DNA from 3 places in the Streptomyces sp. SCA2-17 genome. Region 1 is predicted to be linked to each of the others. Evidence: riboswitches for the same ligand, from Rfam matches in the RefSeq annotation. Region 1 holds a riboswitch; each other region holds the start of a gene.

Evidence for each region. A riboswitch is a leader RNA that binds a small molecule or an ion and turns the genes downstream of it on or off. The one in region 1 is predicted to bind cobalamin.
Region 2: it holds a riboswitch for cobalamin, as region 1 does, so the genes downstream of both, PS271_RS19665 (ribonucleoside-diphosphate reductase subunit alpha) here and nicT (Nickel transporter NicT) in region 1, are expected to answer to the same signal.
Region 3: it holds a riboswitch for cobalamin, as region 1 does, so the genes downstream of both, PS271_RS07280 (SCO2321 family membrane protein) here and nicT (Nickel transporter NicT) in region 1, are expected to answer to the same signal.

Annotation. Positions count from the first base shown of each region.
Region 1 covers NZ_CP117521.1:5,819,837-5,825,297, forward strand. The annotation lists gene PS271_RS26075 (APC family permease) at 1-904, opposite strand, end outside; gene PS271_RS26080 (FAD binding domain-containing protein) at 1,077-2,306, shown strand; cobalamin riboswitch at 2,400-2,619, shown strand; gene nicT (Nickel transporter NicT) at 2,649-3,770, shown strand; gene PS271_RS26090 (MFS transporter) at 3,814-5,022, opposite strand; gene PS271_RS26095 (GH92 family glycosyl hydrolase) at 5,336-5,461, shown strand, end outside.
Region 2 covers NZ_CP117521.1:4,304,731-4,310,191, reverse strand. The annotation lists gene PS271_RS19670 (ribonucleotide-diphosphate reductase subunit beta) at 1-411, opposite strand, end outside; gene PS271_RS19665 (ribonucleoside-diphosphate reductase subunit alpha) at 411-2,816, opposite strand; adenosylcobalamin-variant (AdoCbl-variant) riboswitch at 2,991-3,091, opposite strand; gene mctP (monocarboxylate uptake permease MctP) at 3,364-4,989, opposite strand; gene PS271_RS19655 (DUF3311 domain-containing protein) at 4,986-5,246, opposite strand; gene PS271_RS19650 (glycoside hydrolase family 3 protein) at 5,348-5,461, opposite strand, start outside.
Region 3 covers NZ_CP117521.1:1,633,664-1,639,124, forward strand. The annotation lists gene PS271_RS07275 (aldehyde dehydrogenase) at 1-997, opposite strand, end outside; cobalamin riboswitch at 1,260-1,413, shown strand; gene PS271_RS07280 (SCO2321 family membrane protein) at 1,600-2,877, shown strand; gene PS271_RS07285 (SCO2322 family protein) at 2,874-3,569, shown strand; gene PS271_RS07290 (CbiQ family ECF transporter T component) at 3,566-4,879, shown strand; gene PS271_RS07295 (ABC transporter ATP-binding protein) at 4,876-5,461, shown strand, end outside.

The DNA of each region.
Region 1 (5,461 bases):
TGCCCCACGTCGCCTCCAGCACCGCCGAGGCGACGGACGAGGACGCCGGACTGTCGGGGTCGAGCATCTCCTTCCAGTCGACCACGCCCAGGGTCCCGATCTGGAGGAGCAGATAGATGGCCATGATGCCGAGGATGGAGTAGATGATGGAGCGCGGGATGGTGCGCCCGGGATTCTTGATCTCGGCGCCCATGTACGCGGTCGTGTTGTAGCCGCCGTAGTCGTAGATGCCGATGGTCAGGCCCGCCGCGAAGCCGATCCAGAAGTGACTTGACGTCAGCTCGAAGGCGCCCGACGGGTAGGTGAAGGCCAGGTCCGCGCTGAAGTGGGTGTAGGAGGCGACGATCACCAGCACGACGGAGGCGATCATCACGCACCACAGCACGGCGGTGATCCGCGCCAGGTTCTCCACCCGGCCCCACAGCAGCGCCACGACCAGGGCGATGAGCACCAGGCCGGTCGCGTCGCCCTGCGTCGCGGTCATGCCGGGCCAGAGGTACGTCAGGTACTGCACGAAGCCGATGACGCCCGTCGAGAGGACCAGCGGGAAGTAGAGCATCATCGTCCAGACGAACAGGAACGGCATCAGCTTTCCCGTGCGGTACTGGAAGGCCTGGCGCAGATAGACGTAGCTGCCGCCCGCGCCCGGCAGCGAGGCCCCGAGCTCGGCCCAGATCAGCCCGTCGGCCAGCGCCAGCACGGCGCCCGCGACGAACCCGATGACGGCGTGCGGGCCGCCGAAGGCCGCGACCATCAGGGGGATGGTGACGAAGGGGCCTATGCCGCACATCTGGCTCATGTTGATGGCGGTGGCCTGGAACAGGCCGATCCGGCGTACGAAGCCGACCTCGTCCGGGTCCGCCGGCGGTCTGCCCCTGCCTGACGTGCCTGCCGTACCTGCCATGGCGGTCAGCCCCTTCTCGTGCCGGATGGGGTCCGGCTGACCTGATTATGCGTTCAATGCACTGGTAGCACCGGCGTGTCGGCCCCGTCCACCGTTCGGGCACGCCCGGCGGCTGCGGCTGCAAACGGCCGGGTAGGTTCCGTCTGCGACGGGGGTGACGAAAGGGGTGGGGATGCTGACAGGACGGGTGGCGGTCGTGGGCGGCTCGATCGCGGGGTGCGCGGCCGCGCTCGCCGTGGCGCGCGCGGGCGCCGGCGAGGTGGTGGTCTTCGAGCGGGCGGCCGGAGGGCTCGCGGACCGGGGCATCGGCCTCGCCGTCCACGAGCGGCGCTACGCGGAGCTGGAGGCGGCCGGGCACCTGGGCCCGGACGTGCCGTGGGTGCGGCTGACCTCGCGCCCCTGGATCGTGCGCGACGCCGGGAGCCGGGCCGGGCGGCGGGTGGGAGCGCTTCCGTTCGGGTTCCGTTCGTACAACTGGGGGTCGTTGTGGAGCGCCTTGCGTGCCCGCATACCCTCCTCCGTCGGCTACGAGCGCGGCACGGCGGTCGAGCGGGTGCTGCCCGGGCCCGACGGGGCCGTGCTGCGCCTGGCCGGCGGCCGCGAGGAACGCTTCGACCTCGTGATCGGCGCCGACGGATACCGCTCGGCCGTCCGGGCCGCAACCCGGAACGCGACCGTGCCCGGTTACGCCGGATACCTGGCGTGGCGCGGCGCCCTCCCGGAGGAGGAGCTGCCCGGGCCGGCCGGCGCGTGGGCCCGGGAAGAGGCCGCCACGGTCGCCTTCCCCGGCGGCCACATGATCGTCTATCGCATCCCCGGTCCGGGCGGCATGGGTACCAGCGCCAACTGGGTCTTCTACACCGCGCCCGACGACCCGGCCCACGCCCTGTCGGTCGACGACGCGGCGGGTCTCCCGCCGAGTCGCGTGCCCGAGGCGCTGACGGCACATCACCGCACCGTCGTGGACGCGCACTTCCCGCCGTACTGGCAGGAGGTCGTCCGGCGCACGCCCAAGGACGCCACCTATGTCCAGCCCGTCTACGACCTGTGCGTGCCGCGCTACGGGGAGGGCCGGCTCGTCCTCGTCGGCGACGCGGCCGCCGTCGCCCGGCCGCACTGCGGCAGCGGCGCGGTGAAGGCCCTCCAGGACGCGACCGTGCTGGAGCGCTGCCTGGCCGGCGCCGGAAGCTGGGACAGGGCCGTGGCCGCGTACGACGCCGCGCGGACGCCCGCCGGCCGCGCCGTCGTCAGCCTCGGCCGCCGCCTCGGCCGCGCCCAGGTGCAGGCCACGCCCGCGTGGGCGGCCATGGACCAGCCCGCCCTGGAGGCCTGGTGGCAGCGGGCGTCCGAGGGCGAGGGCAGCTTCGGCGGGCAGGCGCTGGACGGCGGGCGGGGGAACTGAGCGGGCCGGCGCGGCGCCGGGGCCGGGCATCCCGGCGACACACTTGCAAAGACTTCGCAGCTGCCTGACCTTCGCATCGGCGTCCTCCGGGCGCTAAAGTGACCCGGCCGTGGTGTTCGGGAAGACCGGTGAAGGACCATCGAGGTCCCAGTCCGGAGCGGCCCTCGCCACTGTGATCGGGGAGTGACCGTCCCATTCCGCGCGCCGCCCCACGGGCGCGCGGAGCCACTGGCCGCAGCCGGCTGCCGGGAAGGCGGGGGCGGGCGCGAACGGACCCGTAAGCCAGGAGACCGGCCACGGCATCTCGCAAATGGTCCACGAGGTGCTGGAGCGTTCAACCCCATGTCCCGATCCACCGATTCGACCGGCGGCACCGCGCCCGCCTTCCGCTGGCGCCGCCAGGACACCGTGCGCACCGCCGGCCTGCTGGCCGTCATCGCCGCCCTGCACGTCGTCGCGTTCGGCGTGCTCTACCTGCTCGTCGTCCCCAACCACTACACCGTCGGCTCCAAGGTCTACGGCGTCGGCCTCGGCATCACCGCCTACACCCTCGGCATGCGGCACGCCTTCGACGCCGACCACATCGCCGCCATCGACAACACCACCCGCAAGCTGATGGCCGACGGCAAGCGCCCGGTCTCCGTCGGCTTCTGGTTCGCCCTCGGCCACTCCAGCGTCGTCGTCGCCATGGCCGCCCTGGTGGCGGGCGGCACGCAGATCGCCGGGAAGCTGATGGACGAGGAGTCCACGACCCACCAGACGCTCGGCGTGGTCGGCACCACGGTCTCCGGCGGCTTCCTCTACCTCATCGCCGCGCTCAACCTCATCGCCCTCGCCGGCATCCTGAAGATCTTCCGCGCGATGCGCGAGGGCCGCTACGACGAGGCCGAGCTGGAGCAGCACCTGGACTCGCGCGGCTTCATGAACCGCATCCTCGGCCGCTTCACCCGCTCCATCACGCGCCCGGGCCAGATGTACCCGCTGGGCTTCCTCTTCGGTCTCGGCTTCGACACGGCCACCGAGGTGACGCTGATGGTGATGGCGGGCAGCGGCGCCGCCGCGGGCCTGCCCTGGTACGCGATCGTGTGCCTGCCGCTGCTGTTCGCCGCGGGCATGAGCCTGTTCGACACCCTCGACGGCACGTTCATGAACTTCGCCTACCAGTGGGCGTTCTCCAACCCGGTCCGCAAGGTCTACTACAACCTCACCATCACCGGGCTGTCCATCGCCGTCGCGTTCCTCATCGGCACCATCGAACTGGTCGGCGTCCTGCACGAGAAGCTGGCGCTGGACGACGCGGTGACCGGCTGGATCGCCGGCCTGAACCTCGACAACGTCGGCTTCGTCATCGTCGGCCTGTTCGTGGTGGTGTGGGCGATCGCCCTCGGCTACTGGCGCTTCGGCAAGGTCGAACAGCGCTGGGCGGCCCGCACGGCGGCGGCCCCGGCCCCGGCCGAGACCTGACCCGTACGCCGGACCGAGGGCTGACCCACGAGCCCGCCCGCGGTCAGGCCGCGGCGCGGGCGGGCGCCTCCCCGGCCTCCTCCCGCGCCGCCGGCACCAGATGCGCCTGCCCGGCGAGGATCACCAGCGTGCCCACGGCGACCCCCAGTACGCCGCACGCCGCTGCCCACGTGGCCCCGGCCCCCTCCAGGACCGTGCCGGTGACGGCCGACCCCAGCGCCACGCCCGCCGTCATCAGCGTCACCAGCCAGGCGAACGCCTCGGTGACGGTGCCCGCCGGGGCGAGCTCGCCCACCAGCACGAACACGACGGTGAGCACGGGCGCGAGGAACAGCCCGGTGAGCAGCATCAAGCAGGCCATGTACGGCGGGGCGGGCAGCAGGCACAGCAGCCCGTACCCGGCCGTCAGGCCCAGCATCATCAGCAGCGTGCGCCGCGGCGGCGCCACCCGCCAGTTCCGCACGGCCCCGTAGGCGAGCCCGCCGGTGAGGGCGCCGAGCGCGTTGAGGGCGAGCAGCGCCGGGGCGCCGCCGGGCATCCGGTGGCCTTCCGCGTAGGAGACGACGAGGACGTTGAGCGTGCCGATGGCGACGCCGACGCCCGTCAGGCCCGTGATCAGGACGGCCAGGCCGCGGCTGCGCAGCGGCCCCAGCCAGTCGGCGGGCCGGGCGGGCGCCTTCCAGGCCCGGGCGGGCGGGGCGGTGACGACGACGAGCACCCCGGCGATGCCCAGGAGCGCACCCGCCCACAGCGCGGCCGCGGGCGAGGCGACCGCCACGCCGCCGGCCACCACCAGCGGGCCGCCCACGAAGACCAGCTCCTGGGAGGCGGAGTCCAGCGCGTACGCCGACTCCAGCTTCCCGGGCGCGACGATGTCCGGCCACAGGGCCCGCAGACACGGCTCCAGCGGGGGAGTGGCCGCACCGGCGAGCACGACGCCGCTCAGGACGGCCGCGGTGTTGCCGGGCGCGACGGCGACGACGGCGAAGCCCACGGCCGCCACGAGGGCCGTCGGCAGCAGCACCCGCGGCTGCCCCACCCGGTCCACGATCCGGCCCAGCAGCGGCCCGCCCACGGCGGAGGCGACCGCGAACGCCCCGACGGCCGCGCCCACGAAGCCGTACGACGCGCCCGCCTGACGCAGCGCCAGCGGGACGGCGACGGCGGCCATCGCGCTCGGCAGCCGCCCGACGAGCGTGCCCAGGAGCAGCCTCATCACATGGGGGCCGCGCAGCAGGTCCGCATAGCTCACGGGGAGACCTCCCCGTCCGCCGAATCCTCCGGCCGCGGGGCCCTGTCCGGTGACGACGTGCTCGTGGGTGAGATCACACGACGATCGTTATACGTAACACCTGAGGCGTCAAGAAGTTTTCCGCGGGCTCGTACGGCACTGGTACGGGGGCGCGTAACCCGGAGGGGCTCACTCCGGCCGGGGTGAGCCGTCAGTGACCGTCGTCGCCACATCTGTCGCGCGGGGCATCATGACAGCACGTCAACCACTCGCTACCCTCGGCGCTGACAACGATGTCGGCATCCTACGTGGCGTCACCCGAGGGGCGTGGACGATGAGATGGACCGGACACCTGCGCTCGCGCACCTGCGCGGCCGCACTCGCACTCGCGGCGGTACTGGGCGGGGTCTCGCTCGCCGCCCCGGAGCCGGCCGCGGCGGCCGGCGGGCTCACCGGCCTG
Region 2 (5,461 bases), 1.5 Mb from region 1:
GGGCAGGTAGGTGTCGAGCAGCGTCAGATAGAACTGGACGTGCACGGCCTCCTCGAAGAGCTGCCGCGACAGGTACAGCCGCGCCTCAGGGGAGTTGATGTGCTTGTACAGCGTCAGCACGAGGTTGTTCGCCACGATCGAGTCGCCGGTCGCGAAGAACGCGACGAGGCGGCCGATCATGTGCTGCTCGCCCGGGGACAGCTTGGCGAGGTCGGCGACGTCCGAGTGGAGGTCGACCTCCTCGACGGTCCAGGTGTTCTTGATCGCGTCGCGGTAGCGGTCGTAGAAGTCCGGGTATCGCATGGGGCGCAGCGTCAGCTCGAAGCCCGGGTCGAGCAGGTTCTTCTGAGAAGAGGCTTCCGGCACGGAGTGCTGTCCTTCAGGGGTGGTGGTCGGGCGACGGGCGGGCATTACTGGCAGGCCTCGCAGGACTCGGGGTTCTCAAGGGAGCAGGCGATGGCGTCCGCGTCGGGCGCGGCCTGCTGCACCGGGATGGTGGCGGGGGCGGCGGAGCCGCCGGACGCGGCGCGGGCGATCCGGGTGGCCGGGCGCGAGCGCAGGTAGTACGTCGTCTTGATGCCCTGCTTCCAGGCGTACGCGTACATCGAGCTGAGCTTGCCGATGGTGGGCGAGGCCATGAAGAGGTTGAGCGACTGGCTCTGGTCGAGGTACGGCGTACGGGCCGCGGCCATGTCGATCAGGGCGCGCTGCGGGATCTCCCAGGCGGTGCGGTAGAGGTCGCGCACCTCCTGCGGGATCCACTGCATGTCCTGGATCGAGCCGTTGGCGTCCGTCATGGCGTCGCGCGTGGTGCGGTCCCACACGCCGAGCTTCTTCAGGTCCTCCACCAGGTAGGTGTTGACCTGGAGGAACTCACCGGAGAGCGTCTCGCGCTTGAAGAGGTTGGAGACCTGCGGCTCGATGCACTCGTAGACGCCCGCGATGGAGGCGATGGTCGCCGTGGGGGCGATGGCGAGGAGCAGGGAGTTGCGCATGCCGACCTCGGCGATGCGGGCGCGCAGCGCCTCCCAGCGGCCGGCCCAGGCCTTGACGGCGTTCGGGTAGTGGTCGGGGTGCAGCACGCCGCGGGCGGTGCGGGTGGCGGCCCAGGCCGGGTGCGGGCCGTTGCGCTCGGCGAGGTCGGCGGAGGCCTCGTACGCCGCGAGCATGATCCGCTCGGAGATCTTGGTGGACAGGGCCTTCGCCTCGGCCGAGTCGAAGGGCAGGCGCAGCCGGAAGAAGACGTCCTGGAGGCCCATCAGGCCCAGGCCCACCGGGCGCCAGCGGCTGTTGGAGTTGCCGGCCTGCTCGGTCGGGTAGAAGTTGATGTCCACGACGCGGTCGAGGAAGGTGACGGCCGTACGGACCGTGCGGTCGAGCTTCTCCCAGTCCATCTCGCCGTCGGCACCGAGGTGCTGCGCGAGGTTGACGGAGCCCAGGTTGCAGACCGCGGTCTCGCCGTCGTTCGTGACCTCGAGGATCTCGGTGCAGAGGTTCGAGGAGTGGACGACCGCGCCCTTCTCGGCCGTCTGGTTGGCCGTGCGGTTGGCGGCGTCCTTGAACGTCATCCAGCCGTTGCCGGTCTGCGCGAGGGTGCGCATCATGCGGGCGTAGAGGACGCGCGCCGGGATGGTCTTGACGGCCTTGCCCTCGGCCTCGTACGCGCGGTACGCGGCGTCGAACTCGTCGCCGTAGAGGTCGACCAGGTCGGGCGTGTCGGCCGGGGAGAAGAGCGACCAGTCCGCGTCCGTCTCGACGCGGCGCATGAACTCGTCCGGGATCCAGTGCGCGATGTTGAGGTTGTGGGTGCGGCGGGCCTCCTCACCGGTGTTGTCGCGGAGCTCCAGGAACTCCTCGATGTCGGCGTGCCACGTCTCCAGGTAGACGCAGGCGGCGCCCTTGCGGCGGCCGCCCTGGTTCACGGCGGCGACGGAGGCGTCGAGGGTGCGCAGGAACGGCACGATGCCGTTGGAGTGGCCGTTGGTGCCGCGGATCAGCGAGCCGCGGGAGCGGATGCGCGAGTACGACAGGCCGATGCCGCCGGCGTGCTTCGACAGCCGCGCCACCTGGTGGTAGCGGTCGTAGATCGAGTCCAGCTCGTCCAGCGGGGAGTCCAGCAGGTAGCAGGACGACATCTGCGGGTGGCGGGTGCCGGAGTTGAACAGCGTCGGGGAGGACGGCAGGTACGAGAGGGTGCTCGTCAGCCGGTACAGCTCCGCGACGTCGTCCAGGGCGCGCTCCGAGTGGTCCTCGGCGAGGCCGCAGGCCACGCGCAGCAGGAAGTGCTGCGGGGTCTCGATCACGTCGCGGTGGATCGGGTGGCGCAGCAGGTAGCGGCTGTGCAGGGTGCGCAGGCCGAAGTAGCCGAAGCGGTCGTCGGCGCCGTCGGCGAGGGCCTTCTCGACGAGCTCGTCCAGGCGGGCGGCGTGGGTGGCGACGAACGCGGCGGTCTCGTCCGCGATCAGGCCCTCCTTGTGGCCGACGGCGACCGAGGCCGAGAAGGAGGTGGCGCCCTGGCCGGCGGCCTCGTCAGCGATCGCGCGCGTGAGCAGACGCGCGGCGAGACGCGAGTACTCGGGCTCCTCGGCGATCAGGCCCGCGGCGGCCTCGGTGGCCAGCGAGCGGAGCTCGGCCTCGTCCGAGGTGGCGCTCCGGCCCCGCAGTGCGGCGGCGGCGACCTTGCCCGGGTCGGTGGCGGGAAGGTCGGCGGTGAGGTCGGTCAGGGTGCGCAGCAGCGCGGTCCCGGGGCCGCCGGTCGCTTCTTCCGCAGTCGCTGAGACGGGACCTGAAACCGGGTCTGCGGGCGCGATGGTCACTGAGGCTCTCCCTCGCTCGGCTGGGTGGGGGCCGGCGGGAAGAGCACGACGGTCGCGTACGGGCATGCCTGATGCGCAGGGCATGCCTCGTAGGCGTCCGCCGGCCCAACCCGCGAGGCCCGGACGAATTCAACGCCCATAGCCGAGCCAAGGGCAGGCTCGGTGGAGGGCGTGCTGCCGGCAGGTACTCGGACTCCTGCATGCGCGGCTTAACGGCATACATGCACCGTTGCGGGACAGTTCCGGATTTCCACCGGATTCCCCTGCGACGACAGCGAGGACGAGCATACATCTAGTGCCGCCCCTCGCACGCGCCCCCACATGTTGTGTCGCGCGGTAAGCGCATAGGTCGGAATGTGTTATCAGGCCCCGGTGTTGAGGGTGGGATCGCAGGTCACGCGCGGGCCGCTGCCGGGCCTCCCGCGGGCCGTTCGCGGGGCCTCCGCGGGGCGGGCCGCCGGGTACGACGAAGGGCCGCCACACCCCCTCCAGAGGGACGTGACGGCCCGGTCGGCCTCACGGGCCCGGGGGCCCGCCGGAGGTCGTTCTAGTGCCCGCCAGGGACCCCCGCGGTGGCCGGCGGGAGCTCCTGCTGGACCCCGGGGTCGCCGGCGTCCGCGGTGTAGTCGGCGGCCGTGGTCTCGTCCACGCCCTCCGGCGCGCCGAGCGCCTTCAGGACGACGGTGAGGACGATGACGACGATCACATTGAGCACGAAGGCGGTGAGCCCGATATAACCCTTTTCTCCAATAAGCGGGATGAGGTTGGTATTGCCGAAATGTTCCTGCGTGGCGCTCGGCGTGTCGTACGCCTTCCACGTGCCGTAGCCCATCCCCGCCGCCCAGCCGGCCAGCAGGGCCCAGCGGTGGAACCAGCGGGTGAAGAGCCCGCCCACCAGCGCCGGGACCGTCTGCAGGATCCAGATGCCGCCGAGCAGCTGGAAATTGATGGCGACCGTTTTGTCCATGGTGAGGACGAAGACGAGCGCGCCGACCTTCACCAGAAGCGAGGCGAGCTTGGAGACCTTCGCCTCGTGCGCGGGCGAGGCGTCCGGCTTGATGAAGTCCTTGTAGATGTTGCGGGTGAAAAGGTTCGCGGCGGCGATCGACATGATCGCGGCCGGCACCAGCGCGCCGATCCCGATCGCCGCGAAGGCCACCCCCGTAAACCAGTCCGGGAACATGTTCTCGAAGAGTTGCGGGATCGCGAGCTGGCCGTTCTTCACCTTGATCCCCGCGGCGATGGCCATGAAGCCGAGCATCGCGAGCAGACCCAGCATCAGGGAGTACAGCGGCAGGATCGTCGTATTGCGGCGGATGACGTTGCGGCCTTTGCCGGAGAGAACGGCCGTCACCGAATGCGGGTAGAGGAAGAGCGCCATCGCCGAACCGAGCGCGAGCGTCGCGTACGACCACTGCGCGTCCGGCCCGCTCACCAGCGCACCGCGCGGCTTGCCCGTCTCCGGGTTCTTCACCGCGAACGCTTCGCCCGCCTTCGCGAAGATGTGGTCGAAACCGCCCAGCTTGATGGGGATGTAGATGATCGCCACGATGATCACGATGTAGATCAGCGCGTCCTTGACGAAGGCGATCAGTGCGGGCGCCCGCAGCCCGGAGGAGTACGTGTAGGCCGCGAGCACGCCGAACGCGATCAGCAGCGGCAGGTCCTTCATAAACCAGTTCGAGCCGCCACCCACGCCCAGCACGTCCAGCACCGCCTGGATGCCGACGAGCTGGAGCGCGATGTACGGCATCGTCGCGAGGATGCCCGTGAGCGCGAGGGCGAGCGAGAGCCCCTTGGAGCCGAACCGGCCGCGGACGAAGTCCGACGACGTCACGTAGCCGTGCTTGTGGGCGACCGACCACAAGCGGGGCAGGAAGGTGAAGACCAGGGGGTAGCAGAGGATCGTGTACGGGACCGCGAAGAAGCCGGCCGCGCCGCCCGCGTAGATCGCCGCCGGGACGGCCACGAACGTGTAAGCGGTGTAGAGGTCGCCGCCGAGCAGGAACCAGGTGATCCAGGTGCCGAAGGACCGGCCGCCCAGACCCCACTCGTCCAGGTTGTCCGCGTTCTCGGCGCGCCGCCACCTGGAGGCGACGAACCCCATCACCGTGACGACCAGGAAGAAGAAGATGAAGACGGCGAGTGCCACGCCGTTCACGCCGTCCTTCACCGCTGCTCACCCGCCTTGCGGATGCGCTCGTGGCGCCGCACGATCACGTACGCGACCACCGTCAGCAGCGTCGAGACCGGCACCCACAGCATCTGGTACCAGTAGAAGAACGGGATGCCGATGAAGGCGGGGCCGGTCCGGGCGTAGGAGGCGACCCACAGCATCGCGGCGAAGGGGAGCGCCAGGCACAGTCCCGCCACGGCCAGGGGCGCGGTGACGACCGCCCTCCTGCTGCCGCCCTCCGGTGGTTCCGTCATGGTGGTGACTCCCCCCTGTGTGATCACTGCGTGATGCGCAGGAAATCTAGGCGAGGGGACCGCCGGGAGTCACCCCCCGTCCGCATATCGGTATGACAACGTCACGAGCCGGAGAAGTGAGGCCCGCCGGCGAGCAGTTCCGCCGCGGCCTGCCCCGAGACGCGGGTCGCCCCGTGCGTCGCGAGGTGCACGGCGCCCGGCGAGCGCGGGCCGGG
Region 3 (5,461 bases), 4.2 Mb from region 1:
CGCGCTGCCCGAGCGCGATGTACTCCAGGGACCGGCGGCGCTGCCGCTCGGCGACGAGCGGGCCGACCTCGGTGGCGGGGTCGAGGGGGTCGCCGACGACGAGGGCGGAGGCGGCGGCCGCGAAGCGCTCGGCCAGCTCGGCGTAGTGGGCGCGGGGGGCGAGGATGCGGGTCTGGGCGACGCACGCCTGGCCGTTGTTCATCCAGGCCGTGGGGGCGATGCCGGCGACGGCCGCCTCCAGGTCGGCGTCCGGCAGGACGATCGCCGCGGACTTGCCGCCGAGCTCCAGGGTGACGCGGGTGAGGTGGCGCGCCGCGACCTCCATGACGCGCTTGCCCGCCGCGACCGAGCCGGTGAACGCCACCTTGTCGACGCCGGGGTGCCCGACGAGGTACTCGCTGACCTCCCGGCCGGCGGGCAGGATCGACAGGACGCCCTCCGGCAGGCCCGCCTCCGTGACGATCTCCGCGAGGAGGTACGCGTCCAGGGGCGTCTCCGGCGACGGCTTGAGCACCACCGAGCAGCCCGTGAGCAGCGCGGGCGCGAGCTTGGCGGCCGTCACGAGCTGCGGGACGTTCCACGGCACGACGGCCGCGACGACGCCGACGGGCTCGCGCCGCACCAGCAGCGGCCCGAGGGCGCCGGCCCGCCGCTCCTCGTAGGGCAGGCCGCGGGCGACGGCTATGGCGCAGTCCCACACCATCATCGCGCCGAGGGCCTGGGCGAGGACGCTCCAGGAGTACGGGGAGCCGTTCTGGGCGGAGACGACCCGGGCGATCTCCTCGTGCCGGGCGGCGATGCCGTCCTTGATGCGGGTGACGACCTCGATGCGCTCGGCGAGGGGCCGGTCGGCCCAGACGCCGGAGTCGAAGGCCGTGCGGGCCGCGGCGACGGCCCGGTCGACGTCCTCGCGCGAGGCGTGCGGGACGCGGCCGATGACCTCCTCGGTGTGCGGCGAGACGACGTCGATGACGGCGCGGCCGAGCGGGTCGGCCATGGCGCCGCCGATGAAGAGCTGTCCGTATTCGACCGGTCCGTGCCCGGCCGCCCCGTTCCCGTGCCGCTGGTTCACGGCCGGCCCGTTCCCCTGCTGGTTCACGACCGGTCCGTTCCCGTGCTGGTTCATGATCCGGATGCCTCCCGCGGGTGTGCGGAGTCCTGCGCGCCGTAACCAAAGAACTGACGCAGCATCAGAGACTCGGCATCAGACACTTAGCAGCCCGCCCGGCGGCGGGCAACAGTCCGCCGGACCGTTGATCTTCAACCCGGCCGGTTAAAGTGTCCGTGACAACTTCATCCCGCCTCGGAACGGGGGAAGCCGGTGCAAATCCGGCGCTGACCCGCAACCGTGACTACGGCCCGCCGCCCGGCGACCGTACGAGCCGGACCACCCGGTCCAGGCGGCAGGCTTCCGGAACCGGTCGTACCGCCTCGGCGGTGCCGCCCGTTCCACCGGCACCGCCGAGGTATGCGGAGCCGAGCCCGGTGCCACCGCGCGCGGCCGCGCGGGGAGGCGGCGGTGCGCGGCCGCGGACCCGTCGGCCGGCCCACGCCCCCGTCCCCGCCCCCGCAGTGACACCCACCGAGAGGCTCGACCCCATGGCCCCCTCCCTCGCCGTCCACGCGCGCCGCGGCGCCGCGGCCCTGGCCACCGCCGCCGTCCTGGGCGCGGCCGCGGCCCCCGCCGCCTTCGCCGACGGTTCACCGTCCCCGGCGCCGGGGCTCTACGGCACGGCCGACCCGAAGTTCGACGGTGTCTTCCGGCAGTCCCTGGCCTTCATGGCGCAGAACGCCATGGGCGTCACCCCGGCCAAGCCGGCGGTCGACTGGCTCGCGGGCCAGCAGTGCGAGGACGGTGGCTTCCCCGGCTACCGGGCGGACACGGCCAAGGCGTGCGACCCGAAGAAGGACGAGTTCACGGACGCCACCGCCGCGGCCGTGCAGGGCCTCGCGGCCGCGGGCGGGCGCGCGGACGCCGTCAAGAAGGGCCTGGACTGGCTCAAGGCCCACCAGAACGACGACGGCGGCTGGGGCTACCAGGCCGGCAGCCCCAGCGACGCCAACTCCACCTCCATCGCGCTCGGCGCGTTCGCGGCGGCCGGCCAGGACCCGGCCAAGGACGCCGTCAAGAACGGCAAGAACCCCATCGAGACGCTGCTGACCTTCCAGCTCGGCTGCGACGCGAAGGAGGGCGAACGCGGCGCGTTCGCGTACCTGAAGGACGACAAGGGGCTGCGCGCCGACAACCTCGCCAGCGCCGCCGCCGCACTCGCCACGCTCGGCAAGGGCTTCCTCTTCGAGCCCCTGAAGAAGGACGCCGACCAGCCCGTCAAGGCGCTGGAGTGCCCGGCCGGCGACGAGAAGGCCAGGCCGAAGGACGCCGCCGCGGCCGCCGGTGCCGTGGACGGCTACCTCGTGGCCACCATGGACAAGAACGGCGGCTACCTGCTGCCGTCCATGCCCGGCGCCCCCGCCAAGCCCGACCAGGGCAACACCGCCGACGCCGCCCTCGCCCTGGCCGCGGGCGGCCACCGCGCCGCCGCCGAGAAGCCCCTGAAGTGGCTCCGGTCCAAGGAGAGCGGCACGGCCGAGTGGGCCAAGGGCCAGCCCGGCCGGCTCGCCAAGCTGATCCTCGCCACGCGTGCCGCGGGCGGCGACCCGCGCGACTTCGCGGGCGCGAACCTCGTGGACCAGCTGAACGCCACCGGCCCGGCCCCGGAGAAGCACGCGACGGGCGGCATGGGCAAGGAGGACGAGGAGAAGAAGGACGACTCCGTCACGATCAACGTGTGGTGGATCGTCGGCGTCGGCCTGGCCTTCGGCGCCGGCATCGGCTTCCTGATCAGCGGCCGCAAGAAGAAGCAGCGGCAGCTGTGACGCGGGCCGTCGCGGTGCGCGGCGGCGCGGTCGTCACCGCGCTCGCCGCCGTACTCGTCGCTGCCCTCGTCACGCTCCTCGGTGCCGCCCCGGCGCAGGCCGCCGGCTACCGGTACTGGTCGTTCTGGCAGAGCTCCGGCGGCCAGTGGGCGTACGCGACGCAGGGACCGGGCACGGCGCGGCCCGGCGACGGGGACGTGATCGGGTTCCGGTTCGCGGTCAGCGCGGACTCCGCCGACGCCGCGAAGCCGCGCGCCGCGGCCGGCTTCGGGGAGGTCTGCGACCGTACGGCCGCCAAGGACGGGGCGAAGCGCGTCGCCGTCGTCCTCGACTTCGGCACGCCCGCGGACGCGCCCGACGGCGAGACGCCGCCCGCGGCCCGCTCGGCCTGCGCCCAGGTGGGCGAGGACGCGACCGCGGGCGAGGCGCTGGCCGCCGTCGCGAAGCCGCTGCGCTACGACTCCTCCGCCCTGCTGTGCGCCATCGCCGGCTACCCGCGGACGGGCTGCGGCGAGCAGGCGAGCGGGGCGAAGAAGGACGGGGCGAGCGCGCAGCCGAGCGCCGCGGGCAAGAGTGACGGTGGTGACGGGGGCGGTGACGGCGTTCCGTCGGCCGGCCTGATCGGTGGCATCGCCGCCGTGGTCGTCCTCGGTGCCGCGGCCTTCTGGCAGGCCCGCCGACGCCGCGGATGAGCGACAGGATCACGCCGCGGCGGGCGGGGGGAACGGCCGGGGCCGGGGCCGCGCCCCTCACCGCGCGCGCCTCCGCCCTGCACGCGGGCGCCTGGTGGGTGTGGGCGCTGGGCCTGGCCACGGCCGCCTCGCGCACCACGAACGTCCTGCTGCTCGGCCTGCTGGTCGCCGTCGCCGGTTACGTCGTGGCGGCGCGGCGCACGGACGCGCCGTGGGCCCGCTCGTACGGGGCGTTCCTCAAGCTCGGCCTGGCCGTGATCGGCATCCGGCTCGTCTTCGCGGTCGTGCTGGGCTCCCCCATCCCGGGCACGCACACCCTCCTCACCCTGCCGGAAGTCCCGCTTCCGGACTGGGCGAAGGGGGTGCGGCTCGGCGGCCGGGTGACGGCCGAGGGGCTGGTCTTCGCCCTGGCCGACGGCATGAAGCTGGCCACGCTGCTGGTGTGCGTGGGCGCGGCGAACGCGCTCGCCAACCCGGCGCGGCTGCTGAAGTCCCTGCCGGGCGCGCTGTACGAGGCGGGGGTCGCGGTCGTCGTCGCCATGACGTTCGCGCCGAACCTCGTCGCCGACGTCCAGCGGCTGCGCGCGGCCCGCCGCCTGCGCGGCCGCCCCGACCGCGGCCTCACGGCCCTGCTCCAGGTGGGGCTGCCGGTACTGGAGGGCGCCCTGGAGCGTTCCGTGGCGCTGGCGGCCTCGATGGACGCGCGCGGTTACGGCCGTACGGCCCGGGTGCCGCGCGCCGTCCGCCGCACGACGAGCGTGCTGACGCTGGGCGGCCTCATGGGCGTCTGCGCGGGCACGTACGGGCTGCTCGCCGACCAGGGCGCGGGGTACGGGCTGCCCGTCCTGCTCGCCGGCCTGGCCGCGGCCCTGGCGGGCCTGTGGCTGGGCGGCCGCCGCTCGGTCCGCACGCGCTACCGGCCCGACCGGTGGGGCGTGCGCGCCTGGCTCGTCTCGGGCTCGGGCGTGGCCGTAGCGGCGTTGATGATCTGGGCGAACACGTACGCGCCGGGTGCGCTGCACCCGCCGGCGGTGCCGCTGACGGCGCCGGACCTGCCGGTGTGGCCGGCGGCGTCGCTGCTGGTGGGGCTGCTGCCGGCGTTCGTGGCCCCCGCCCCCGGGGTCCAGGGAAGGGCCTCCGCCGCCCCGCCCCCAGGGGTCCGGGGCGCAGCCCCCGGAAACGGTGAAAGGGCGGGTCAGGAGCATCCCTCTCCGCCCTCTCCGCCACAAAGGCGCGCAACCCCCGCCGGGGAGACCGGCGGTGCCCGGCCCGCCGAGACCCCCACTCCCCTCTCCGAGGAGCCCAAGTGATCCGCTTCGAGCAGGTGTCGGTCACCTACGACGACGCCGAGGCGCCCTCGCTCCGAGGAGTCGACCTCACCGTTCCCGAAGGCGAACTCTGCCTCCTCGTAGGCCCGTCCGGCGTCGGCAAGTCCACCCTCCTCGGCACCGTCAGCGGCCTCGTCCCGCACTTCACCGGCGGCACCCTGCACGGGCGCGTCACCGTGGCCGGCCGCGACACCCGTACCCACAAGCCGCGCGAACTCGCCGACGTCGTCGGCACCGTGGGCCAGGACCCGCTCGCCCACTTCGTCACCGACACCGTCGAGGACGAGCTCGCGTACGGCATGGAGTCCCTCGGCATCCCCCCGCACACCATGCGCCGCCGCGTCGAGGAGACCCTCGACCTGCTGGGCCTCGCCGCCCTCCGCGACCGCCCCATCGCCACGCTCTCCGGCGGGCAGCAGCAGCGCGTCGCGATCGGCTCGGTGCTCACCACGCACCCCGCGGTGCTGGTCCTCGACGAGCCGACGTCCGCCCTGGACCCGGGCGCGGCCGAGGAGGTGCTGGCCGTCCTTCAGCGCCTGGTCCACGACCTGGGCACGACGGTCC